DNA from 3 places in the Salinicola sp. CR57 genome. Region 1 is predicted to be linked to each of the others. Evidence: predicted binding sites of a transcription regulator. Region 1 holds the regulator's gene; each other region holds the start of a gene.
The links. The regulator sigma-54, encoded in region 1, starts transcription at its own class of promoters, with help from an activator protein. The targets are predictions, from matches to a motif close to TGGCACNNNNNTTGCTNT.
Positions count from the first base shown of each region.

Region 2: a site for sigma-54 is predicted at 2,658-2,675, ahead of DOM56_RS01415 (amino acid ABC transporter substrate-binding protein). Genes of this name have one in related genera too.
Region 3: a site for sigma-54 is predicted at 4,726-4,743, ahead of glnL (nitrogen regulation protein NR(II)). Genes of this name have one in related genera too.

Region 1 is NZ_PZJL01000009.1:949-8,223, forward strand. Features, by position in the region: gene mgtE (magnesium transporter) at 1-918, opposite strand, end outside; gene DOM56_RS14510 (HPr family phosphocarrier protein) at 1,019-1,288, opposite strand; gene rapZ (RNase adapter RapZ) at 1,275-2,219, opposite strand; gene ptsN (PTS IIA-like nitrogen regulatory protein PtsN) at 2,223-2,702, opposite strand; gene raiA (ribosome-associated translation inhibitor RaiA) at 2,712-3,020, opposite strand; gene DOM56_RS14530 (RNA polymerase factor sigma-54) at 3,140-4,567, opposite strand; gene lptB (LPS export ABC transporter ATP-binding protein) at 4,707-5,432, opposite strand; gene lptA (lipopolysaccharide transport periplasmic protein LptA) at 5,525-6,055, opposite strand; gene lptC (LPS export ABC transporter periplasmic protein LptC) at 6,052-6,648, opposite strand; gene DOM56_RS14550 (KpsF/GutQ family sugar-phosphate isomerase) at 6,744-7,275, opposite strand, start outside.
Region 2 is NZ_PZJL01000001.1:300,261-307,535, reverse strand. Features, by position in the region: gene ribA (GTP cyclohydrolase II) at 1-328, opposite strand, end outside; gene hemE (uroporphyrinogen decarboxylase) at 465-1,580, shown strand; gene DOM56_RS01425 (DCC1-like thiol-disulfide oxidoreductase family protein) at 1,552-2,046, shown strand; gene DOM56_RS01420 (VanZ family protein) at 2,043-2,444, shown strand; gene DOM56_RS01415 (amino acid ABC transporter substrate-binding protein) at 2,735-3,763, shown strand; gene DOM56_RS01410 (amino acid ABC transporter permease) at 3,849-5,039, shown strand; gene DOM56_RS01405 (amino acid ABC transporter permease) at 5,041-6,153, shown strand; gene DOM56_RS01400 (amino acid ABC transporter ATP-binding protein) at 6,218-6,997, shown strand; gene DOM56_RS01395 (Rid family detoxifying hydrolase) at 7,009-7,275, shown strand, end outside.
Region 3 is NZ_PZJL01000010.1:39,720-46,994, reverse strand. Features, by position in the region: gene DOM56_RS14970 (cobalamin-independent methionine synthase II family protein) at 1-77, shown strand, start outside; gene DOM56_RS14965 (alpha-amylase family glycosyl hydrolase) at 105-1,853, opposite strand; gene glnG (nitrogen regulation protein NR(I)) at 2,141-3,550, opposite strand; gene glnL (nitrogen regulation protein NR(II)) at 3,644-4,687, opposite strand; gene DOM56_RS14950 (DUF4124 domain-containing protein) at 4,866-5,435, opposite strand; gene glnA (glutamate--ammonia ligase) at 5,631-7,037, opposite strand.

The sequences.
Region 1 (7,275 bases):
ACCGATGGCGATGGAGACGATCGTCGCCGCGACCAGGTTGATGCCGAGCCATACCGCACGGCGGCGGCTCGTCCTCAGCGCGGGGGCGAAGGTGTCTTCGTCCTCGTCGAGACCGGCCATGCTCATGACCTGGTGCTCGGCATCCTCCCGGATGACATCGACCACGTCGTCGATGGTGATGCGGCCGAGCAACTTGCCGTCGATACCGACGACTGGTGCCGAAATCAAGTCGTGCTTCTGGAATAGCGTCGCCACGTCACTATCCGAGGCGGTCGCCTGAATGGCGTGGAAGTCGGTCTGCATCACTTCGCGAACCAGGACCGAGACATCCGATACCAGCAGGCGGTTGATCGACAGGATCCCGATCAGCTCATCGCGGCGCGTGACCACCAGCAGGGTGTCGGTGGCATCCGGCAGGCGCTCGTGGCGACGCAGGTAGCGGAGAACGACGTCCAGCGTGATATCCGGGCGGATGGTGATCGCATCCGGGTTCATCAGGCCGCCGGCGGTGTCTTCCGGATAGGAGAGCACCGCTTCGACGCGTTGGCGTTCCTGCGCCTCCATGGACTGGAGGACTTCCTGAATGACGGTATTGGGTAGCTGCTGAAGCAGGTCGGCGAGGTCGTCGACGTCGAGCCCTTCGGTCGCTGTCAGCAGCTCTTCCGCATCCATGCGGTTGAGGAATTCGAGCTGGACGTCATCGCCCAGATACTGCAGCACGTCGCCGTGTAGCTCGGGGTCCAGCAAGCCCCACAGGATCTCGCGCTCCTTGGGCGGCGTCGATTCGAGCAGGTGGGCGACATCCACCGGCGCCAAGCCGCGATTGAGCATGCGCCGCGCCTGATCCAGCGCGCCGCTCTCGAGGGCTTGGTTGAGCTTGGCCAGCCGTGGCTGCAGTTTTTCGGGATTGTTGCTCATCCTGAACGGTCATCCTTGAACGACTGGCGATAGGGTGAGCATTCTACCATCGTCGAGGCGCATGACGAGGATGGAAAACGCTGTTCATAAATGAGGCGGGTTACTCGTCCTCGTGAAAACGAGCGTCGAACAGCCCGATGATAGCGTCCATGGCGATGTCCTCGTCTTCGCCTTCGGTAACGACGACCAGCTCGGTGCCACAAGGGGCGGCGAGCATCAGCAGCGACATGATGTTGGCGGCATCTGCCTGGCGGTTACCGTGATAGATCGCGACGCGTACGTCGAAGGGTTGGCAGCACTGCACCAGCTTGGTGGCGGCACGGGCATGCAGCCCGCGGCGGTTGGTCAGACGAAGTTCACGTGTCGGCATCGCGCTCTGGGGATCCTGCGTTTCCTGTTGGTGCCGATGGCTGCGCTGCTGAGTCGCTCGAGAGAGCGGTATGAATACCCAGCTCACGATGGCGCAGTCGGATATCGGCGTCGTCGTGGTGAAAATGGCGTGCCAGCCGCTCGATCAGATAGACCGAGCGGTGTTGGCCGCCGGTACAGCCGATGGCAACCGTCAGGTAGCTGCGATGACTGGCCAGGTAGGATGGCAACCAGCGATCGAGCCAGCCATGGATATCCTCCGCCAGGGCATGGACATCGGGGTAAGACTCCAGGAACTCGATGATCGAGGCATCCCTGCCGTCGTAGGCGCGCAGCCCGGGGTCCCAGAACGGGTTGGGCAGGCAGCGGGCGTCGAACACCATGTCGGCGTCCAGCGGCACGCCCCGTTTGAAGCCGAACGACTCGAAGGTCAGGGTCAGGCGGCCACCGGTATGCTTGGCCACCTGCTCGCCGATCCGGGCCCGGAGATCGTGCACCGAGAGCCCTTGGGTATCGATGACCAGGTCGGCCACGCGGCGAATCGGCGCGAGATAGCTTTGCTCGTGATCGATGGCCTCGGCCAGGGTCATGTCATTGCCGCGGGTCAGCGGGTGACGGCGGCGAGTGGCCGAGTAGCGCTCGAGCAGGATCTTGGCGTCGGCGGTGAGATAGACGACCTGAGTATCGATGCCGCGCTTGCGTACCGCCTCCAGCAGGATGGGGAAACGCTCCAGCGATTCGGGCAGGTTGCGTGCGTCGATGCTGACCGCCACGTTGGGGCGGGAGGGTGGCGCGCTGCGTAGCTCGTCGATCAGCGGTGCCAGCAGGTTGGCCGGGAGGTTGTCGATGGCATAGTAGCCAAGATCCTCGAGCGCCTGCAGCGCGATCGATTTCCCCGAGCCCGAGCGGCCGCTGATGATGACGAGTTGCATCGCTTATCCGTCGTCGCTGTCACGGTGATGGCGGATGGCATCGACGAGCGCGTCATGCAACGCCCGCTGCGAGTCGGCCTGACGCAACTGCTGCCGAACGCTGCTCTGATTCATGATGCCGGCAACTTCCGCCAGCAGCGACAGATGCGCATCATCCGCCTCTTCCGGCACCAGCAGCACGAAAACCAGATCCACCGGCTCGCCGTCGATGGCATCGAAGTCGATGGCGTCTTCCAGGCGCATGAATCCCGCGATCGGCCCTTTGCAATGCGGACTGCGGGCATGGGGGATGGCAACGCCGTTGCCGATCCCCGTGCTACCCAGTCGCTCGCGACCGATCAGGCGGCTGAAGACCTCATGGCTATCCAGACTGGGTGTATTCTGGGCGATGAAGGTGCTGAAGAATTCCAGCAGACGTTTTTTGCTGCCCCCCGTGACCTCGAACAGAGTTCGCTCGGGGGGCAGAATGCTTTCCAGTGTCATCATCAGGCGTCAGCGGGCGCCTGCGCCTTGGGCGCGGGCTTGTGCCTTCTCTTTGTGTTTGACCAGTTGGCGGTCGAGTTTGTCGGCCAGTGAATCGATGGCGGCATACATGTCGGTGTCGCTGGCTTCGGCGTGTAGATCGCCGCCTGCTGCGTGCAGGGTACAGGCTGCCTGCTGGCGTTCCTTCTCGACACTCAGGGTGACCTGGACATTGGTGATGTTGTCGTAGTGACGCTCCAAACGAACGAGTTTCTCTCCGACGTAGTCCCGGAGGGCGTCGGTCAGCTCGACATGGTGGCCGGTAACGTTCACTTGCATGACACACTCCTGTTGCGGCAGATGGCACTTCTGATTGTAACCCTTTTCAGGGGACTGCAAAGGCATCGTGATCGATCTGATTCGGAATGGCGAGTCTTGACTGGTTTCGGAGCCCTGTATCAGGCCAGACGCTTGCGCTCGCTGGAGGACGGAATGCCCATGGCTTCGCGATATTTGGCCACGGTGCGTCTGGCCACGCTGATATCGGACTGGGCCAGCAATTCGACCAGTTTGCTGTCCGACAGCGGCTTGCGAGGGGATTCGTCGCCAATGAATTTCTTGATGCGAGCGCGGATGGCGGTACTCGAATAGCTATCACCTTCGCCGCCCTGGCCGCCGACCTGGCTCGAGAAAAAATATTTCAGCTCGAATACGCCGCGTGGCGTGTGAATGTACTTCTGGGTCGTGACGCGGGAGATCGTCGATTCATGCATGTCGACGCTGCGGGCGATATCGGCCAGGATCAGGGGTTTCATCGCCTCTTCGCCGCGCTCGAGAAACCCGATCTGGCGCGACATGATCTCTCGACCCACCTTGAGCAGGGTATCGTTTCGACTGGAGAGGCTCTTGATCAGCCAGCGGGCTTCCTGCAGGTGCTGGCGCAGGAAGGTGTTGTCATCGCTCTTGTCCGCCCGCTTGATCAGGGCGGCGTAGTCGGGCTGAATGCGCAGGCGCGGCAGGGTTTCGGCATTGAGCTCGATGCGCCAGCCATCGCGAGAGGGCGTGGCAACCAGATCGGGAACCACGTAATCGTCACGACTGGTATCGAAGCGCTGCCCCGGGCGCGGCTCCAGCGTCCGGATCAGGGCGATGACGCTGTCGAGTTCGTTCTCCTCGAGACGCAGGCGACGCTTGAGCAGTCGCCGGTCGTTGCCGGCCAGCGCCTCGAGAAACTGGCGCACCAGGCGCTTGGCCTGGGGTAGCAGCGGCGTGTCGTCGTCCAGTGTGCCGAGTTGAAGCAGCAGGCATTCGCGCAGATTGCGAGCGCCGACGCCGGTCGGATCGAACTGCTGCAGGCGCATGAGCATGTGCTCGAGATCGGCCATGCTGACGCTCTCTCTGCGCTGCTCGCGCAGACTCGTCGCCAGCTCGTCCAGCGAGCCCACCAGGTAGCCGTCGTCGTTGACGGCGTCGATCAGGCACTCCCCGAGCGCGCGCTCGCGCTCGTCGAAATCTCCCATGGCCAGTTGCCAGAGCAGATAATCCTGGAGGGTGGTCACGGCTGCGTTGCGGTCGAAATCCGGCGCTTCTTCGCTGGCGCTACCCGACGAGCTGGCATGGGCGTCCTGGTAGGTATCGCTCCAGTCGCTGTCGAGGGCCAGTTCATCGGGAATGTCACTGGCCCACTCGTCTTCCGTGGCGTCCTGAGTTTCCTGCTCCGAGTAGGGCTCTTCCATCTCCAGCATGGGATTGGATTCGAGCGCCTGCTGGATTTCCTGGCGGAGGTCGAGCGTCGACAGCTGGAGCAGTTGAATGGCCTGCTGGAGCTGAGGCGTCATGGTCAACTGCGTGCCGACCCTGAGTTGCAGCGAGGGCTTCATGGACATGGAGAAACGATCGTCACAATCAACGGTGGAAGGCTTACGTTACTGGCTGCGGTGACGAGATGCAACGTTTCATGCAAGAAACATGCCATCGACGCGGATGCCAGGTATGGCTGCCGATGGCATGACGAGGGAGAGGCGACTACAGGCGGAACTCGTGGCCAAGATAGACCTCGCGGACGCGCTGGTTTTCGAGAATGGCCTGGGGCCGGCCCTCGGCGATGATCTGGCCGTCGCCGACAATGTAGGCATTATCGCAGATGTCGAGCGTCTCGCGCACGTTGTGATCGGTGATCAGGACGCCGATCTCGCGGTCGCGCAGCTGGCGGATGATGCTCTTGATGTCACCGACCGAAATGGGGTCGACACCGGCGAACGGTTCGTCGAGCAGCACGAAGGCCGGCTCGGTGGCCAGGGCGCGGGCGATCTCGACCCGCCGCCGCTCGCCGCCGGACAGGCTCATGCCCAGGTTGTCGCGAATATGATCGACGTGGAAGTCGCCGAGCAGCTGTTCCAGCCGCTCGCGTCGCCCGGCACGATCCAGGTCCTTGCGCGTCTCGAGGATGGCCATGATGTTGTCGGCAACGCTCAGCTTGCGGAAGATCGAGGCTTCCTGCGGCAGATAGCCGATGCCGGCTCGCGCCCGGTCGTGCATCGGGGCGCGGCTGAGATCCATGTCGTCGATATGGACGCTGCCGGCATCGGACTTGACCAGGCCGACGATCATGTAGAAGGAGGTGGTCTTGCCTGCGCCATTCGGCCCCAGCAGGCCGACGATGCTGCCTTGCCGCAGCGTCAGGCTGAAGTCGTGGACGACTCGGCGTCCCTTGTAGCTCTTAGCAAGGTTGGCGGCCGTTAGCGTTTTCATGAATACGATCCTTGTGGCTGCGCGCCGGGTATGGTGTCGGCGATCACGCCCCACGCGGCGGCTCGAGGCCGTGCCGGGTCAGGGTTTGAGCGTTACTGGGACGAGTCACGCGGCGTGAGGGTCATGCGGACGCGGCCGTCGCCGTTCCCGTCGCTGTTCTGGGCGGAGCGGGCCTGGACGCGTCGCGAGTCGAGATAATACTCGACATAGGCACCATCGAAGGTGTCGCCGGCCTGATGAAGTTCCGCGTTACCGATCAGTTCCACGCGTCGTTGGGCCGCGTGATAGACCACGGTGTCGCCCCAGCCCTTGACGATCTCCTGGTCGGGGGACGGCTTCTGTTCGAGGTAGGCGCGCTCGCCGCCGCCGCCCTTGGCGGTGACCAGGCTGACCTGGCCGTTGTTGCCGCGCTGGATGTCGACGCGTGCGGCCTTGAGGTGCATGCTGCCTTGCTGCAGGTCGACGCCACCCGTATAGACTGCAGTACCCTGACGGTCGTCCAGCTCGAGTTGATCGGCGGCGATCTCGATCGGTGAACTGGCATCGCTTTCCAGCGCGATGGTTGGAAAACTGGTGAAACCCAGCGCGGTCAGCACCAGGAGTTGGCCGATTTCTCGCCTCATGATCCTTGATCCTCAGATTGCTGTGGCAGGCGCCCCTGCACGTTGTCGGTCAAACGCATACGATCTTCGTTGATCCAGGCATCGAAGCGATCCCCGCGCATGGTCTGATTATGCTGGCGCAACACGGAGGGCGTGTCACTCCAGGCGTGGGCCTCGCGGTTGTCGTAGTGCAGCGTCTGCGTTTCCAGGCTCCACGCCTGCTCCGGCTGAACCAGACGGGCGTCGCCCTGGAGCGTCAACTGCTCTCCGCTGCGGCTCAGTTGCCCCGTCTGACTGGTCACCTGCCACTGGCGTTGCTGGTCGTCGGTCAGGTAACCGTGGGGCGCCTCGGTGCGGATGATGTCGTCGGAGGGCGTGTGCACCAGGCGTGGCGTTTCCAGTCGCTGATAGGCGCGCCCCCGTTCGTCGAAGCGCGTCATGCTGGCATCCTCGAGATAGTAGTCGGGCTCGCCGACCGTGTTGCCGATGACGGGCTCCTGGCCGTTCTCGCCGCGCTGGTCCAGGTAGGTCAGACCGCCCCCCAGTGCCAGCAGCAGGACCAGCAGGCCGAGGCGGCGCCACCAGGGAGACTGGAATCTGACTGTCTTGGCCACGTTATCTCCTTGTGGTGAGTGTGGTGATCGGGGCCCATGTCCGCCATCGGCTGGAATGGGCTCGAGTTTCGGTGGAGCCGGCGTCGGGCGGGGCCTCAAATGACGCCGCTTCGCAGCAGGTCATGCATGTGGAGGGCGCCGACGGGGGCGCCGTTCTCGACCACCGCCAGTGCGGTAATCCGGTTATCCTCCATGATCCTCACGGCCTCCGCCGCCAGCATGTCGGGCGAGGCCGTCTTGCCGCCGCGGGTCATGACGTCGTCCACGCGCAGCATTGCGAAATCGCCGCGCTGGTCCAGGGTCCGACGCAAATCGCCATCGGTATAGACACCGACCAGCATGCCGCGTTCATCGACGACGCAGGTAAACCCCATCCCCTTGAGGGTCATCTCCAGTAGCGCCTCTCGCAATGGGCTGCCGGTCGGTACGCTGGGGAGGCGGTGACCTTCGTGCATGAGATCCGCGACGCGCAGCAGCAGTCGCTTGCCGAGGGTGCCGCCTGGGTGCGACAGCGCGAAGTCCTCGGCGCTGAATCCCCGCGCTTCCAGCAGCGCCAGCGCCAGCGCATCTCCCATCGCCAGCGCGGCAGTGGTGGAGGAGGTCGGTGCCAGGTCGTGGGGGCAGGCC
Region 2 (7,275 bases), on a different contig from region 1:
CGTCCTGCAGCGCATAGGCACGGATCTTGTTGAGCAGGCCGATGCCGCGGCCTTCCTGACGCAGGTAGAGCAGGGCGCCGCGCCCCTCGTCGGCGATCCGCTTGAGCGCTTCCTGAAGCTGATAGCCGCAGTCGCAGCGCATCGAGAACAGGGCATCGCCGGTCAGGCATTCGGAGTGCACCCGCGCGAGCACCGGTTCCGACGTGGTGACGTCGCCAAGGGTGAGCACGACGTGCTCCTTGCCGGTGGCCTCTTCCTGGAAGCCGTGCAGCATGAACGTCGCCCAGGGAGTGGGTAGTTGCGATGCGGCGATGAAGCGGATCGTCACGATGACCTCGCGGTAGGAGGGGCTCCGGCGTCGAATGCTGGCCGAGAGCGCCGGACAATTAAAAAGGGCGGCATTATAACAGGCCTGGCGGCCGATCCGTTACAATGCCGGCAAATCTCGAACGCAAAAGGCTGTCATGACTCTGTCCCGTGATTCCCAGTCGCAGGCGCTTTCCGACGCTGTCCAGCCGCCGGCGCTGCATAACGACCGCCTGCTGCGGGCGTTGGCCCGCCAGCCGGTGGACCGCACGCCGGTCTGGATGATGCGACAGGCGGGCCGTTATCTGCCGGAGTATCGTCAGACCCGGGCCCACGCCGGCAGTTTCATGGATCTGTGTCGCAACGCCGAACTGGCCTGCGAGGTAACGCTGCAGCCGCTCGAGCGTTATCCGCTGGATGCCGCCATTCTGTTCTCGGATATCCTGACCATTCCGGACGCCATGGGTCTCGGGCTCTATTTCGAGACAGGTGAAGGCCCCAAGTTCCGCAAGACGGTGCGCTCCGCCGCCGAGGTGGCCGCGCTGAGCGCGCCGAACGCCGAGCGCGATCTCGACTACGTGATGAACGCCGTCTCCACGATCCGTCGCGAGCTCGGTGGCCGGGTGCCGCTTATCGGCTTTTCCGGTAGCCCGTGGACGCTGGCGACCTATATGGTCGAAGGCGGCTCGAGCAAGGATTTCCGCCACCTCAAGGCGATGCTCTACGGCGACCCCGACACCCTTCATGCGTTGCTCGGCGTACTCGCCACCGCGGTCACCGACTACCTGAATGCCCAGATTCGCGCCGGCGCCCAGGTGGTGCAGATCTTCGACACCTGGGGCGGGTCATTGTCGACGCCGGCCTATCGCGAGTTCTCCCTGGCCTACATGCAGCGCATCGTCGATGGCCTGATTCGCGAGCACGACGGCCGCCGGGTGCCGGTGATCCTGTTTACCAAGAACGGCGGGCAGTGGCTCGAGTCGATCGCCGACAGCGGCTGCGACGCGGTGGGCCTGGACTGGACCACCGAGCTGAGCGACGCCCGTCGGCGCGTCGGCGAACGGGTGGCGCTGCAGGGCAATCTCGACCCCAACGTGCTGTTTGCGCCGCCGTCGCGGATCCGCGAGGAGGTTGCCCGCATCCTCGAAAGTTTCGGCCCGGGCGAAGGTCATGTCTTCAACCTGGGACACGGCATCAGTCAGTTCACCGATCCGGATCACGTCACGGCGTTCATGGATGCCCTGCATGAGCTCAGCCCCGCCTATCATCGATGAGTCCGCTGGCGGCGAGGCCGGCAATGGCCTGCTGCTGTTCGATGCCGACTGCCCGTTCTGCCGGCGTTCGGTTCGCTGGCTGCTGGCCCGCGAAAGGCCGGACAGCCGGCTGCGCATCGCGGGGCTGGAGGGCTCGGTCTCGCATCGGCTCGGTGAGCATTTCGGCATCGATTTCGCGCGTTCAGACAGCATCTGGTGTTTCGCCGACGGCGAACCCCGCCGTAACAGCGATGCCGTCTGGCGCCTGGCCGCCCGGCTGCGGGGTGGTTGGCAGCGACTCGAGTGGTTGCGCTGGATCCCGCGTCCTCTGCGCGATGGCGGCTACCGTCTCGTCGGCAACCACCGGCATCGACTCTCGTCGCTTGGTGCCGCGCGTCTCGAGGATCATCCACGCTGGGTGAATCATCTTTCTGCCGGGCTCTGCCATCGCTGCGGGCTGCCTGGCGAACTGGCGGACGAGCCATGAAAGCCGGCCGCCGCCGAGAGTGGGACGACGCTGGGCCATCGCGCTGGCCAAGAGTGGCCGCGGTGGTGGCGACGCTGGTCTGGGCGGCGGGGATCGCCTGGGGAAGCTTGAGTCCCGCTCAAGAGTTGCCGCAGCACCTGCCCTGGGACAAGTTCAACCACTTCATCGCCTACGCCGGCCTGGCGCTAGGGCTGCGTCTCTCCGGGTGCCGCTGGCTGTCGGCCTGGCTGGCGGCGGTGACATTCAGTATCGCCATCGAATACCTGCAGCTCTACGTGCCGGGGCGTCAAGGCGGTGACTGGGACGATATTCTCGCCAATGCGCTCGGCGCCAGCGTCGCCCTGGGCGTGTCATCGATCGGATCGCGGTACCGTCGCGGTCGCGGAATTCAACGTTAGTCGAATCAAGCACCAGGGTTTCCCGGCGGGCATGGGTCCGGGAAGGATCTTCAGCGCGGGCACCACCATGGTGCAGGTGTGTTATTTAGGCACTGTTTTGAAACAATTTGTTGTCATTTCGGCGACCCGGGCGGTCCGCCGGACTCGATGTGGGCAGGATCGTCGAGGCTAGGGTAGCGTTGAAACAGGGTTTTACGGCCCTCGGCGCGAAAGTGGAACGAACTTTGCTAATTTCATCTGGGCATGTTCCGGCATGCACTCAAATGATAATGCGAGGGAGTTGATTCCATATGCGCCACAAGAACAAAAGCCTGATCGTACTGCCAGCCGCCATGCTTGCCGCGGCTGCCGTCACCCAAGTTCAGGCTGCCACTCTGGATGATGTCAAAAGCAGCGGCGAGTTCACCTGTGGTGTCAGCACGGGGCTGACCGGGTTCTCGTCTCCCGATGAAAATGGCAAATGGACCGGTATCGACGTTGAAGTCTGCCGTGCCGTTGGCGCGGCCGTCCTGGGCGACCCGGAAGCCGTTGTTTTCTCCCCGCTGACCGCCAAGGAGCGTTTCACCGCGCTGCAGTCCGGTGAAGTCGACGTGCTGTCCCGCAATACGACCTGGACCGCCACCCGCGACAACTCGCTGGGGCTGAACTTCACCGGGGTCAACTTCTATGACGGCCAGGGTTTCCTGGTGCGCAAGGATCTCGGCGTCAAGAGCGCCAAAGAGCTGGATGGCGCTTCCATCTGCGTGCAGGCCGGTACCACCACCGAACTCAACATGGCCGACTACTTCAAGGCCAACGACATGCAGTTCCAGCAGGTCGCCTTCGATACCTCCGACCAGACCGCCCAGGGCTTCGACAGCGGCCGCTGCGACGTGCTGACCTCCGACTCCTCGCAGCTGGCCGCACTGCGTCTGCAGCTGGCGGATCCGGACGGTGTCGTGATTCTGCCGGAACGGATCTCCAAGGAGCCGCTGGGCCCGGTCGTGCGTCAGGGCGACGATCAGTGGTTCAACATCGTCAAGTGGACGTTGTTCGCCATGCTCGACGCCGAAGAGCTCGGCATCACCAGCGAGAACGTCGACGAAATGCGCGACACCCCGCCGAATCCGGACGTCGCCCGCCTGCTGGGCAAGGACGGCAACTTCGGCGAGCAGATGGGCATCAGCAACGACTGGGCCTACAACATCGTCAAGATGGTGGGCAACTACGGTGAGGTGTTCGACCGCACCGTGGGCGCCGACTCGCCGATGGGACTCGAACGCGGCATCAACGCACTGTGGAACGACGGCGGCATCCAGTACGCACCGCCGGTTCGCTAAGCGTTACCTCGTGCTCTCGACACCGCGCCCCTTCGGTCTGAGCGCCGGGGCGCGGTGCCTCTCCACGCTCGAGTAGAGACAACTCATGCTGCGTCCATCCACTACCTTACCGCGACGGGGGCACGGGCCCTTGTGGCGGAACCCCGCCATACGCGCCCTGATCGTTCAGGCCGTGCTGTTTCTGGTACTGGCGGCTTTCATCGGTTATCTGGTTCACAATACGCTGCTCAACCTGGAAGCCCGCGGTATTCATACCGGTTTCGGCTTTCTGGAGGGGCGAGCCGGCTTCTCGATTCCACAGACGCTGATCGAGTACACCAGCGACAGTACCTATGGCAGAACCTTCGTCATCGGCTTGCTCAATACGCTGCTGGTGTCGGCGCTGGGTATCGTCGCCGCCACGATCATCGGGTTTCTGGTCGGGATCGCGCGCCTGTCGCCGAACTGGCTGCTGGCGCGCCTGGCGACGATCTACGTCGAAACCTTCCGCAATATCCCGCTGCTGGTTCAGATCCTGTTCTGGTACTACGCCGTACTGCGGGCCCTCCCGTCGCCACGACAGAGTCTGTCGCTGTTCGACGCCTTCTTTTTCAACGTGCGGGGCATGGTGATGCCCGACCCGCAGCCGCTGGATGGCTTTGCCGCCACGCCCTGGGCACTGCTGGTTGCCGTCGTCGTCACGATCCTGTTCGGCGTGTTCGCCAAGCGTCGCCAGGCGAGCACGGGCAAGTCGCTTCCCGTCTACTGGATCGGCCTGACGGTCATCGTCGGCCTGCCGCTGATCGTCTTCCTGGCTACCGGGTCACCGCTCGAGTGGACGCTGCCGGAAATGGCGGGCTTCAACTTCCGCGGCGGTATCAACATTCTGCCGGAACTGCTGGCGCTGTGGCTGGCGCTGTCGATCTACACGGCGGCGTTCATCGCCGAGATCGTGCGCTCGGGCATTCTGTCGGTCTCTCACGGTCAGACGGAAGCCGCGCGCTCGCTGAGCCTGCCGGAGGCGATCACGCTGCGCAAGGTCGTCATTCCTCAGGCGATGCGCGTGATCATCCCGCAGATGACCAGCCAGTATCTCAATCTGATCAAGAACTCGTCACTGGCGACCGCCATCGGCTATCCCGATCTCGTCGCGGTATTCGCCGGTACCACGCTGAACCAGACCGGGCAGGCGATCGAGATCATCGCCATGACCATGGCGGTCTATCTGGTCATCAGCCTGACGGTCTCGTTTTTGATGAATCTTTATAACGCGCGCACGCTGCTGAAGGAGCGTTGAGATGACGACTGACTCTACCTTCCGCACTGAAATGATCGAAGCGCGTGATGCGCCTGACCAGCGCCGGGGTGTGATCGGCTGGTTTCGAGCCAATCTGTTCAACGGCCCTATCAACAGTATCGTCTCGATCGTCGTCATCTACCTGCTGGCACGACTGATCTGGCCGTTCCTCGAATGGGCGGTGATCGACGCTGACTGGATCGGTACCACGCGGGACGCTTGTACCGGCCAGGGCGCCTGCTGGGTGTTCATCTCGGCGCGCTTCGAATCCATCATCTACGGCTTCTATCCGGAAGCCGCGCGCTGGCGCGTCGACATCGTGTTCGCGCTGCTGGCGATCCTGGTCGCCTGGCTGGCGGTCCCCAAGCTTCCCTACAAGAAGTGGGTGGCGCTGTTTGCGCTTATCGGTCTGCCGATCATCGCCTACTTCCTGCTGGTGGGGGGCTCGTTCGGGCTCGAGTACGTGCCGACGCGCGCCTGGGGTGGCCTGATGCTGACGCTGACGATCGCCGTGCTGGGCATCGTCGGTTCTCTACCGCTGGGGATCATTCTGGCCCTCGGTCGACGCTCCAAGATGCCGTTCGTCAAAGGCATCTGCGTGATCTTCATCGAGTTCTGGCGCGGCGTTCCGTTGATCACGGTACTCTTCATGGCCTCGGTCATGCTGCCCCTGTTCGTGCCCGGGAATCTTGATTTCGACAAGCTGCTGCGTGCACTGATCGGGATCATGTTCTTCTGGAGCGCCTACATGGCGGAGGTGATCCGCAGCGGCCTTCAGGCGATCGGCAAGGGGCAGACGGAAGCGGGCCAGGCGCTGGGTCTGAACTACTGGCAGAGAACCGGCCTGATCGTACTGCCGCAGGCACTCAAGCTGGTGATCCCGGGAATCGTCAACACCTTTATCGCGCTGTTCAAGGATACGTCGCTGGTGCTGATCATCGGCCTTTTCGATCTGCTGGCGATCATTCGTGCCGGCCTCACCGACTCCAACTGGCTGGGCTTTTCCACGGAAGGCTATGTCTTTGCGGCGGCCGTCTACTGGATATTCTGCTTCAGCATGTCCCGCTACAGCCTGTACATCGAGCGACGTCTGAACACCGGACATAAACGGTGAGTGCGACCAGCGACTGCGCCTTCACGCACTCCCATAACAAGATTGTCATCAGGAAATCATTGCCATGAGCGAAGCGACAGCGTCTCAGACAACCGCGTCCGGCAGCGACCGACCGATGATCGAAATCGATCATCTCAACAAGTGGTACGGCAGTTTCCATGTGCTGCGCGACATCAACCTGACCGTGACCAAGGGCGAGCGGATCGTCATCTGCGGCCCTTCCGGCTCGGGCAAGTCGACGATGATCCGCTGCATCAATCACCTCGAGGAGCACCAACAGGGCTCTATCGTGGTCAACGGCGTACCGATGACCAACGACGTCAAGCGGATCGAGCAGATCCGCCGCAACGTCGGCATGGTCTTCCAGCACTTCAATCTGTTCCCGCACCTGACCGTGCTCGAGAACTGCTGCCTATCTCAGATCTGGGTACAGAAGAAGCCGCGTGCCGAGGCAGAGAAGACCGCGATGGAATATCTGGAGCGGGTTCAGATCGCCAATCAGGCGCTGAAATATCCCGGCCAGCTCTCGGGGGGGCAGCAGCAGCGCGTGGCGATCGCCCGGGCGCTCTGCATGCGCCCGGAGGTGATGCTGTTCGACGAGCCGACTTCGGCGCTCGATCCGGAGATGATCAAGGAAGTACTCGACGTCATGATCGAGCTTGCCCACGAAGGCATGACGATGCTCTGCGTCACCCATGAGATGGGCTTCGCCAAGACCGTCGCCGACCGGGTGATCTTCATGGACCAGGGGCAGATCATCGAAGAGGCGCCGCCGCACGAGTTCTTCAACAACCCGCGCTCCGAGCGAACCCAGCTGTTCCTGAGCCAGATTCTGGGGCATTGAGGATAGACCAGATGGGTATCGAAAAACTTTTCGTCAGCGGCGCCCCGCAGCCGATCGCACCGTTCTCCCACGCCTGCAAGGTGGGGGAGCTGGTCTTCATCACCGGCCAGATGCCGACGGTGCCGGAGACCAATGAGATGCTGCTGGGCACGTTCACCGAGCAGACGCACCGGGTGATGCAGAATCTGGCGATCGTCCTCGAAGCCGCCGGCACCAGCTTCGAGCATGTGGTCCAGAGCCGTGTCTTCATCACCAACATGGGGCACTTCGAGGAGGTG
Region 3 (7,275 bases), on a different contig from region 1:
ACGAACTCGCCGAGCGGGCACAGTGGGACAAGGTGCGGCTAGTGGTCGACCTGGCCCGCGACTACTGGGGCGGGTGAGCCGCCGGTCGGACCCGGGGCGCGGGCTCAGCCCTGCCGCGCCCCGCCCTCGTCCTGCCCCATCAGCGACCCCAGCAGCCGGCTGAGGAAGCCCTTGCGCTCGGGGTCGGGCTCCTGGTCGATCAGCGCCCGGGGGTCGATGCTAGCCCGGTCGACATGCACGAACGCCGCCTGGAAGGCAGGCAGAGTCAGCTCGCCGTTCTCGAGGTGCGCCGTGAATCCCGCCTGATAGACGATCTCGCCAGCGCCGTCCGGGAGACTGGTGTGGCGCGTTTCATCGGTGAGGTTGAAGACCGCCAGGATCGCCTGGTCCCGGGAGACCCGCAACCAGCCCAGCAAATCGTCGTCGAAGTCGCCCAGAATCAAGGTGCCGTCGACCATCGCCGGCTGCGACTTGCGCCAGTGCAGGAACTCGCGCGTCACGCGCAGGGTGCTGTCCGCGTCGGCGAGCTGTCGCTCCACCGACAGCTGACGGTGATGACCGTCCACCGGCAGCCAAGGCTCCATCGAGGTGAAGCCCCCGTACTCGCCGCTCGTCCAGGGCATCGGCGTACGGCAGCCGTCGCGCCCCTTGTAATCCGGCCACAGCGCCAGCCCGTAGGGGTCGACCAGACGCTCGTAGGGGACGTCCGCTTCCGGCAATCCCAGCTCCTCGCCCTGGTAAAGACAGAGGCTACCGTAGAGCGAGCAGAGCATGACCGTCGCGACCTTGGCCACCAGCGGCCCTTGCTGCTCCAGGTTCTCGTGCTGGGTCCAGCGCGAGACGACGCGCATGACGTCGTGATTGGAGAGCGCCCAGCACGGCCAGGCGTCGCCCGCGTAATACTGGAAATGCTCGATGATGTCGCGCAGCCGCTGGGCGCTGAACTCGGCATCGAACAGGTCGAAGGTGTAGGCCATGTGGAGCCGGTCTTCGCCGATGGTGTACTCGACCATGCGCTCCAGCGGGCGATCGTCGGATATCTCTCCCACCGTCATGGTGCCGGGGTACTCGTCCATCAGGGCGCGCAATTCGCTCAGGAAGCCGAGATTCTCCGGCTGGCTGATATCGAACTGGTGGCGCTGCATCGAATAGGGGTTCGATGCCGGGACGCTGGGCGTCTTGAGCTCGCCGCTGCCGAGCGCCGGGTTATCCTGCAGCGCCAGGCTGTGGAAGTAGAAATTCGAGGTATCCAGCCGAAAGCCGTCGACCCCGAGATCGAGCCAGAAGCGGGCGTTGTCGAGCTGCTCCTTGCGCACCGCCGGGTTGTGGAAGTTGAGGTCCGGCTGGCAGGAGAGGAAGTTGTGCAGATAGTACTGGCGGCGCCGACTGTCGAACGTCCAGGCGCTGCCACTGAAGAAGGAAAGCCAGTTATTGGGCGGGGTGCCATCGGGCTTGGGATCGGCCCACACGTACCAGTCGGATTTCTGGTTTTCCCGCGAGCTGCGGCTCTGGACGAACCAGTGGTGCTGATCCGAGGTGTGACTGAGCACCAGGTCGATGATCACTTTCAGCCCCAGACCGTGGGCCCGCTCGAGCAGCATCTGGAAGTCGTGAAAGGAGCCGAACATCGGATCGACACCGCGATAATCGGTGACATCGTAGCCGAAGTCCTTCATCGGCGAGGGGAAGAACGGCGAAATCCAGATCGCATCGACACCCAGTTCGGCGACATAGTCCAGCTTCGCGGTGATCCCGGGCAGATCCCCGATGCCATCGCCACGCGCGTCCATGAAGCTTCTGGGATATATCTGATAGATGACGCTGCCACGCCACCATTGGGTCGAATCGGACATGCGAGTCCCCGTGTTGGTGTCATCTATTTCACGCCGGTAACGATCAGCCAGCGACGACGACGCCCGACCTGGCATGGAAGCCAGCGCCGGGCGTCGTGTCAGACTAGCGGTTTTTGTGATCGAGGTTAAATTCGGGAGGCAGCCGAGGCCACCGCCTGGCCCGCCGACTTCCCCAGCGGGCGGTGCCGGCAAGGGTCAGCGCCCGGCTTCCTCCCGCTTCAGCCACCAGGCAAAGAGTAGCCCGGCCGCCATCAGAGCAGCGGCGAGCGCGCTGGCCAGCACTGGGCCTATTCGTCAGCTAGCGCCGGCAGGAGCACTTTCACCTTTCGAGTCAAGGTATTGCGGCCCCAGCCCAGCAGCTCGGCGGCTTCCCCCTTGCGGCCGCCGGTATGCTTCAAGGCGGTCTCGATCAGGATCCGCTCGAAATCCGGCATCGCCTCTTCGAGCAAATGCGTGTGGCCCGAGGCCAGCGCCCGATCCGCCCACTCGCGGAACGCGTTGCGCCAGTCTCCGCTCGGCGCCTCGGTCCCCTCGAGCTCGCGCAGCTCCGGCGGCAGATCGTCGACCAGCACTTCCCGACCGGAGGCCATGACGGTCAGCCAGCGACAGGTGTTTTCCAATTGCCGCACGTTGCCCGGCCAGGGGAGATGCGTGAGATGCGTCTCGGCGTCGCGGGTCAGAACCTTGGGCTCGGTGGAGAGCTCCTTGGCGGCCTCGGCGAGGAAATGCTGGGCCAGGCGGGGAATGTCCTCGCGTCGCTCCGACAGCCGTGGCAGGTGAACGCGAATCACGTTCAGCCGGTGAAACAGATCCTCGCGAAAACGGCCTTCCGTCACCAGTTTTTCCAGGTTCTGGTGGGTCGCGGCAATGATCCGCACATCCACCTTGACCGGCACATGGCCACCGACCCGGTAGAATTCACCATCCGCCAGCACGCGCAGCAGCCGCGTCTGGGTATCGGCGGGCATGTCGCCGATCTCGTCCAGGAACAGCGTGCCGCCGTCGGCCTGCTCGAAGCGCCCGCGGCGCTGGGCGGCGGCGCCGGTGAAGGCCCCTTTTTCATGACCGAACAGCTCCGACTCCATCAGGTCCTTGGGAATCGCTGCCATGTTGAGCGCGATGAACGGGTGACCACTGCGCGGACTATGCTGGTGCAGGGCCTGGGCGACACGCTCCTTGCCGGTGCCCGACTCGCCGTTGATCAGCACCGTGATATGCGACTGCGACAGCCGGCCGATGGCGCGAAACACCTCCTGCATCGCCGGCGCCTCGCCGATGATCTCGGCCGAGAGTCCTTCCGGCATCGCCGCCGGCGAGCGCCGCTCCCGGGCATGGGCAACGCCGCGCCGCACCAGCGCCAGCGCGTCGTCCACGTCGAACGGCTTGGGCAGGTACTCGAAGGCACCTCCCTGATAGGAAGCGACCGCGCTATCCAGATCCGAGTGAGCCGTCATCACGATCACCGGCAGATCGGGATGCATCTCGCGCACCTTGGCCATCAGGTCGAGACCGTCGAGCCCCGGCATGCGGATATCGGTCAGGAGCACGTCCGGGGGCTGTCGCTCGATCGCCTCGAGCGCCGCATCGGCACGCTCGAAGGATTGCACCTCGAGATCCGGTTGTGCCAGCGCCCTTTCCAGGACCCAGCGGATAGCGCGGTCATCATCGACGATCGCGATACGGGCGACTTCAGTCATGGCAGTTCTCCAGCAGAACGGTGAATCGTGTGCTTGGCGGCGTCGATATGGGCCTCTCGCCAGACTCGGCAGCGATATAGCGAGCCGACACGCTCACTGTGGCGCCTCGAAGGGGATCAATAATCGGAATTCCGTGATACCGGGATGGGAGTCGCACTCGATCAGGCCTTGATGCTGATGCAGGATCGACTGCGCGATCGACAGTCCCAGACCGCTGCCCTCGGCACGCCCGGAAACCATCGGAAAGAACAGCGTTTCGCGGATGTGCTCGGGGATGCCGGGGCCGTTGTCGATCACCGCGACCTCGCAGACCAGACGGTGACGCTCGGCGCCGAGGGTGAACTGACGACGGACGCGAGTACGCAGCAGCAGGCGCGGTTCGGGCGTATCGAACTCCTCCATCGCCTGGACGGCGTTGCGCGCGATGTTGAGAACCGCCTGGATCAGTTGCGCCTCGTCGCCGACCAGATCCGGCACGCTGGGATCGTAGTCGCGCTCGAAGCTCAACCGGTGATGCTCCACCTCGAGCAGCGCTCGAACACGCTCCAGCACCTTGTGCACGTTGAGCGGCTCATGACGCACCAGCGTGTTGGGGCCAAGCATGCGGTCGACTAGGTCCCGCAGGCGATCCGCCTCTTCGACGATGATCCGGGTGAACTCGGTGAGCTGCGGGTCGGGAAGATCACGTTCCAGCAACTGGGCGGCGCCACGAATGCCGCCCAGCGGATTCTTGACCTCGTGGGCGAGCCCTCGCATCAGCACCTTGACCGTCTCCTGTCGCGCGATCAGGGCCTCCTCCCGCGAGATGCGCAGCAATCGATCCCGCGGTTCGATCTCCAGCAGCAGTTCGCGACTGGTGATCGGTGTCGCAGTGAAATCCACCGTGATCACATCCCCCGCGGCCAGCACCAGCGCCGCTTCCCGTTGCGTATAGGGATGGCACTCCTGCATTGCCTTGTGCAGCACCTGACGCACACTGCCATCCTCGCCGTTGAGGCACTCCAGCCACTGACCGACCACCCGGGGCCGGCTAGCCGCCAACAGTGCTTCGGCCGCGGGGTTGAGCCAGCGCACGTGAAGCCGCTCGTCGAGTAACAGGACGGCGGTCGTCAGATGCTCCAGCAAACGTTGATACATGCGTTGTTCCATCGTGGTGATCCGGTACGTGCTTATACAGTGCAAAAACCGCGCCACTCCCCGATTTCGCCCATGGACAGGGAGGTCCGGATAAAAATTGGAAATTCATTCACCAAAATAGTGCAAACGCTGAAGGCCGTGGCTACCGATTGGAGGCACGACGCCACTGCAGACGGAACTACTTGCCACGACTGGGATTGTTGGGATTGGCCGGCAGATTGATGCTGGCACGCTGCACGTAGAGCGTCACCGGCGGCGTCGATAGTCTCACCTGCCCTTGGGCATCGACCAGATCGGCCTGAAGCTGATGCTCGCCTCGCGGCAACTGGCTCAGCACGAAGACGCTGGTATGCATTGGCGACTGGCTAATCTTGCCGTCCACCCTTAGCTGGACACGGTCGCTCCGCTGCAGCGCGGGCTCGATCGCCAACCTGACCTGGACGTTTCCCGCTTGTCCGGTCGGCAGCGTCTGCTGGTTCTCCGGACGAGTGATCACGAAGCGCTCGTACTCCACCGCCGGAACCTCGGGCGTGACCGGCTGGCGCGAGTCCACACGCGGCTCGACCTCGGTGGGATCGACCACCGTGATCGGCTTGAGATCGACACGCGTGCCCGCCCCCGGCTCGTCGCTGTAGACCACGTTACCCTCAGCATCGACATGTCGATAGACCGATGCCGCCATCGCGGGCAGGACGGCCCCGGCCACCAGGCAAATCGATATCACCGATACCGCCATCCTCGTGCGCATCCGTTGGCGCTCCATTGTCGATCATCCTGTTATCGGCCGGTGGCTTCGATCCTTCACCTGCCCAGGGGTCTCCTGCTCCTCGCGCCGTTCTCCCAAGGCCCGCCTCATGGGCAGCATCCGGGAAGGCGGTCCCACAAAAAAGCCCCACCGAAGTGGGGCTCTCTTTCTGCGAGGCATCGGGCCTGGGCTCGAGCTTCAGACGCTGTAGTAGAGATCGAATTCGACCGGATGCGTCGCCAGACGCAGGCGCTCGACGTCTTCGCTCTTCAGCGCGATATAGGCATCGATCATGTCGTCGGTGAACACGCCACCTTCGGTCAGGAAGGCGCGATCGGCGTCGAGCGCTTCCAGGGCCTGATCGAGGCTGGTCGCCACGGTCGGGACCTTCTTGCCTTCTTCCGGCGGCAGATCGTACAAGTTCTTGTCCATGGCGTCGCCAGGATGAATCTTGTTCTTGATGCCGTCGATACCGGCCATCAGCATCGCAGAGAACGCCAGGTACGGGTTGGCAGTCGGGTCGGGGAAACGAGTCTCGACGCGCTTGCCCTTCGGGCTGGCGGTGTACGGAATTCGAATCGACGCAGAGCGGTTACGCGCACTGTAGGCCAGCATGACCGGCGCTTCGAAGCCCGGCACCAGACGCTTGTAGGAGTTGGTCGAAGCGTTGGTGAAGGCGTTCAGCGCACGCGCGTGCTTGATGATACCGCCGATGTAGTACAGCGCCATTTCGGACAGGCCGGCGTACTCGTCACCCGCAAACTGGTTGGTGCCGTCCTTCCAGAAAGACTGGTGAACGTGCATCCCGGAACCGTTGTCGCCAACCAGCGGCTTGGGCATGAAGGTTGCCGTCTTGCCGTAGGCATGCGCGACGTTGTGGATGACGTACTTCATCTCCTGAACTTCGTCGGCTTTCTTCACCAGCGTGTTGAACTTGACGCCGATTTCGTTCTGACCGGCGTTGGCCACTTCGTGGTGATGCACTTCGACGCTCTGGCCGATCGCCTGCAGCGTGTTGCACATCGCGCTGCGAATGTCGTGGAAGCTGTCGACCGGCGGCACCGGGAAGTAGCCACCCTTGACGCGCGGACGGTGTGCCAGGTTGCCACCTTCGACCTGACGGTCAGTGGACCAGGCGCCCTCTTCGGAGGAGATCTTGTACATGGAGCCTTCGATATCGGTCTTCCAATGCACTTCGTCGAAGATGAAGAACTCGGGCTCCGGACCGAAGAACGCGGTGTCGCCCAGGCCGGTGCTGTTCAGATAGGCTTCGGCGCGCTTGGCGATGGAGCGCGGATCACGCTCGTAACCCTGCATGGTCGCCGGCTCGATGATGTCACAGCGCAGGATCAGCGTGGAGTCTTCGGTGAACGGGTCGAGGAAGGCGGTTCCGTCTTCCGGACGCAGAATCATGTCGGACTCGTTGATGCCCTTCCAGCCTTCGATGGAAGAGCCATCGAACATCTGGCCGTCCTCGAAGAATTCCGTATCGATGGCGCTGGCAGGAATGGTGACGTGCTGCTCCTTGCCCTTGGTATCGGTAAAGCGCAGATCCACCCACTTGACGTCGTGTTCTTCGATGAGGGCGAGGGTTTTCTCAGACATGTCTTCCTCCACTGTGAGCCATGGCTCGATTCGTTGGCGAATATCCAACACCGTTTTGTGGCGTGCGTGTTTTGTAGCACGAAGTCGGCGCTCTTGCCCACGCGCACACCGTTTTTGCATAACTATGCAGAGAATGTGCCAAAATGAGGCAAGGCGCCGGCGCCCCATAATAAGTGATTGATAAAAATTGCTTTATCGAAAATCCGACTGACGCCGCCAGGCGTCATCTCCGCCGATT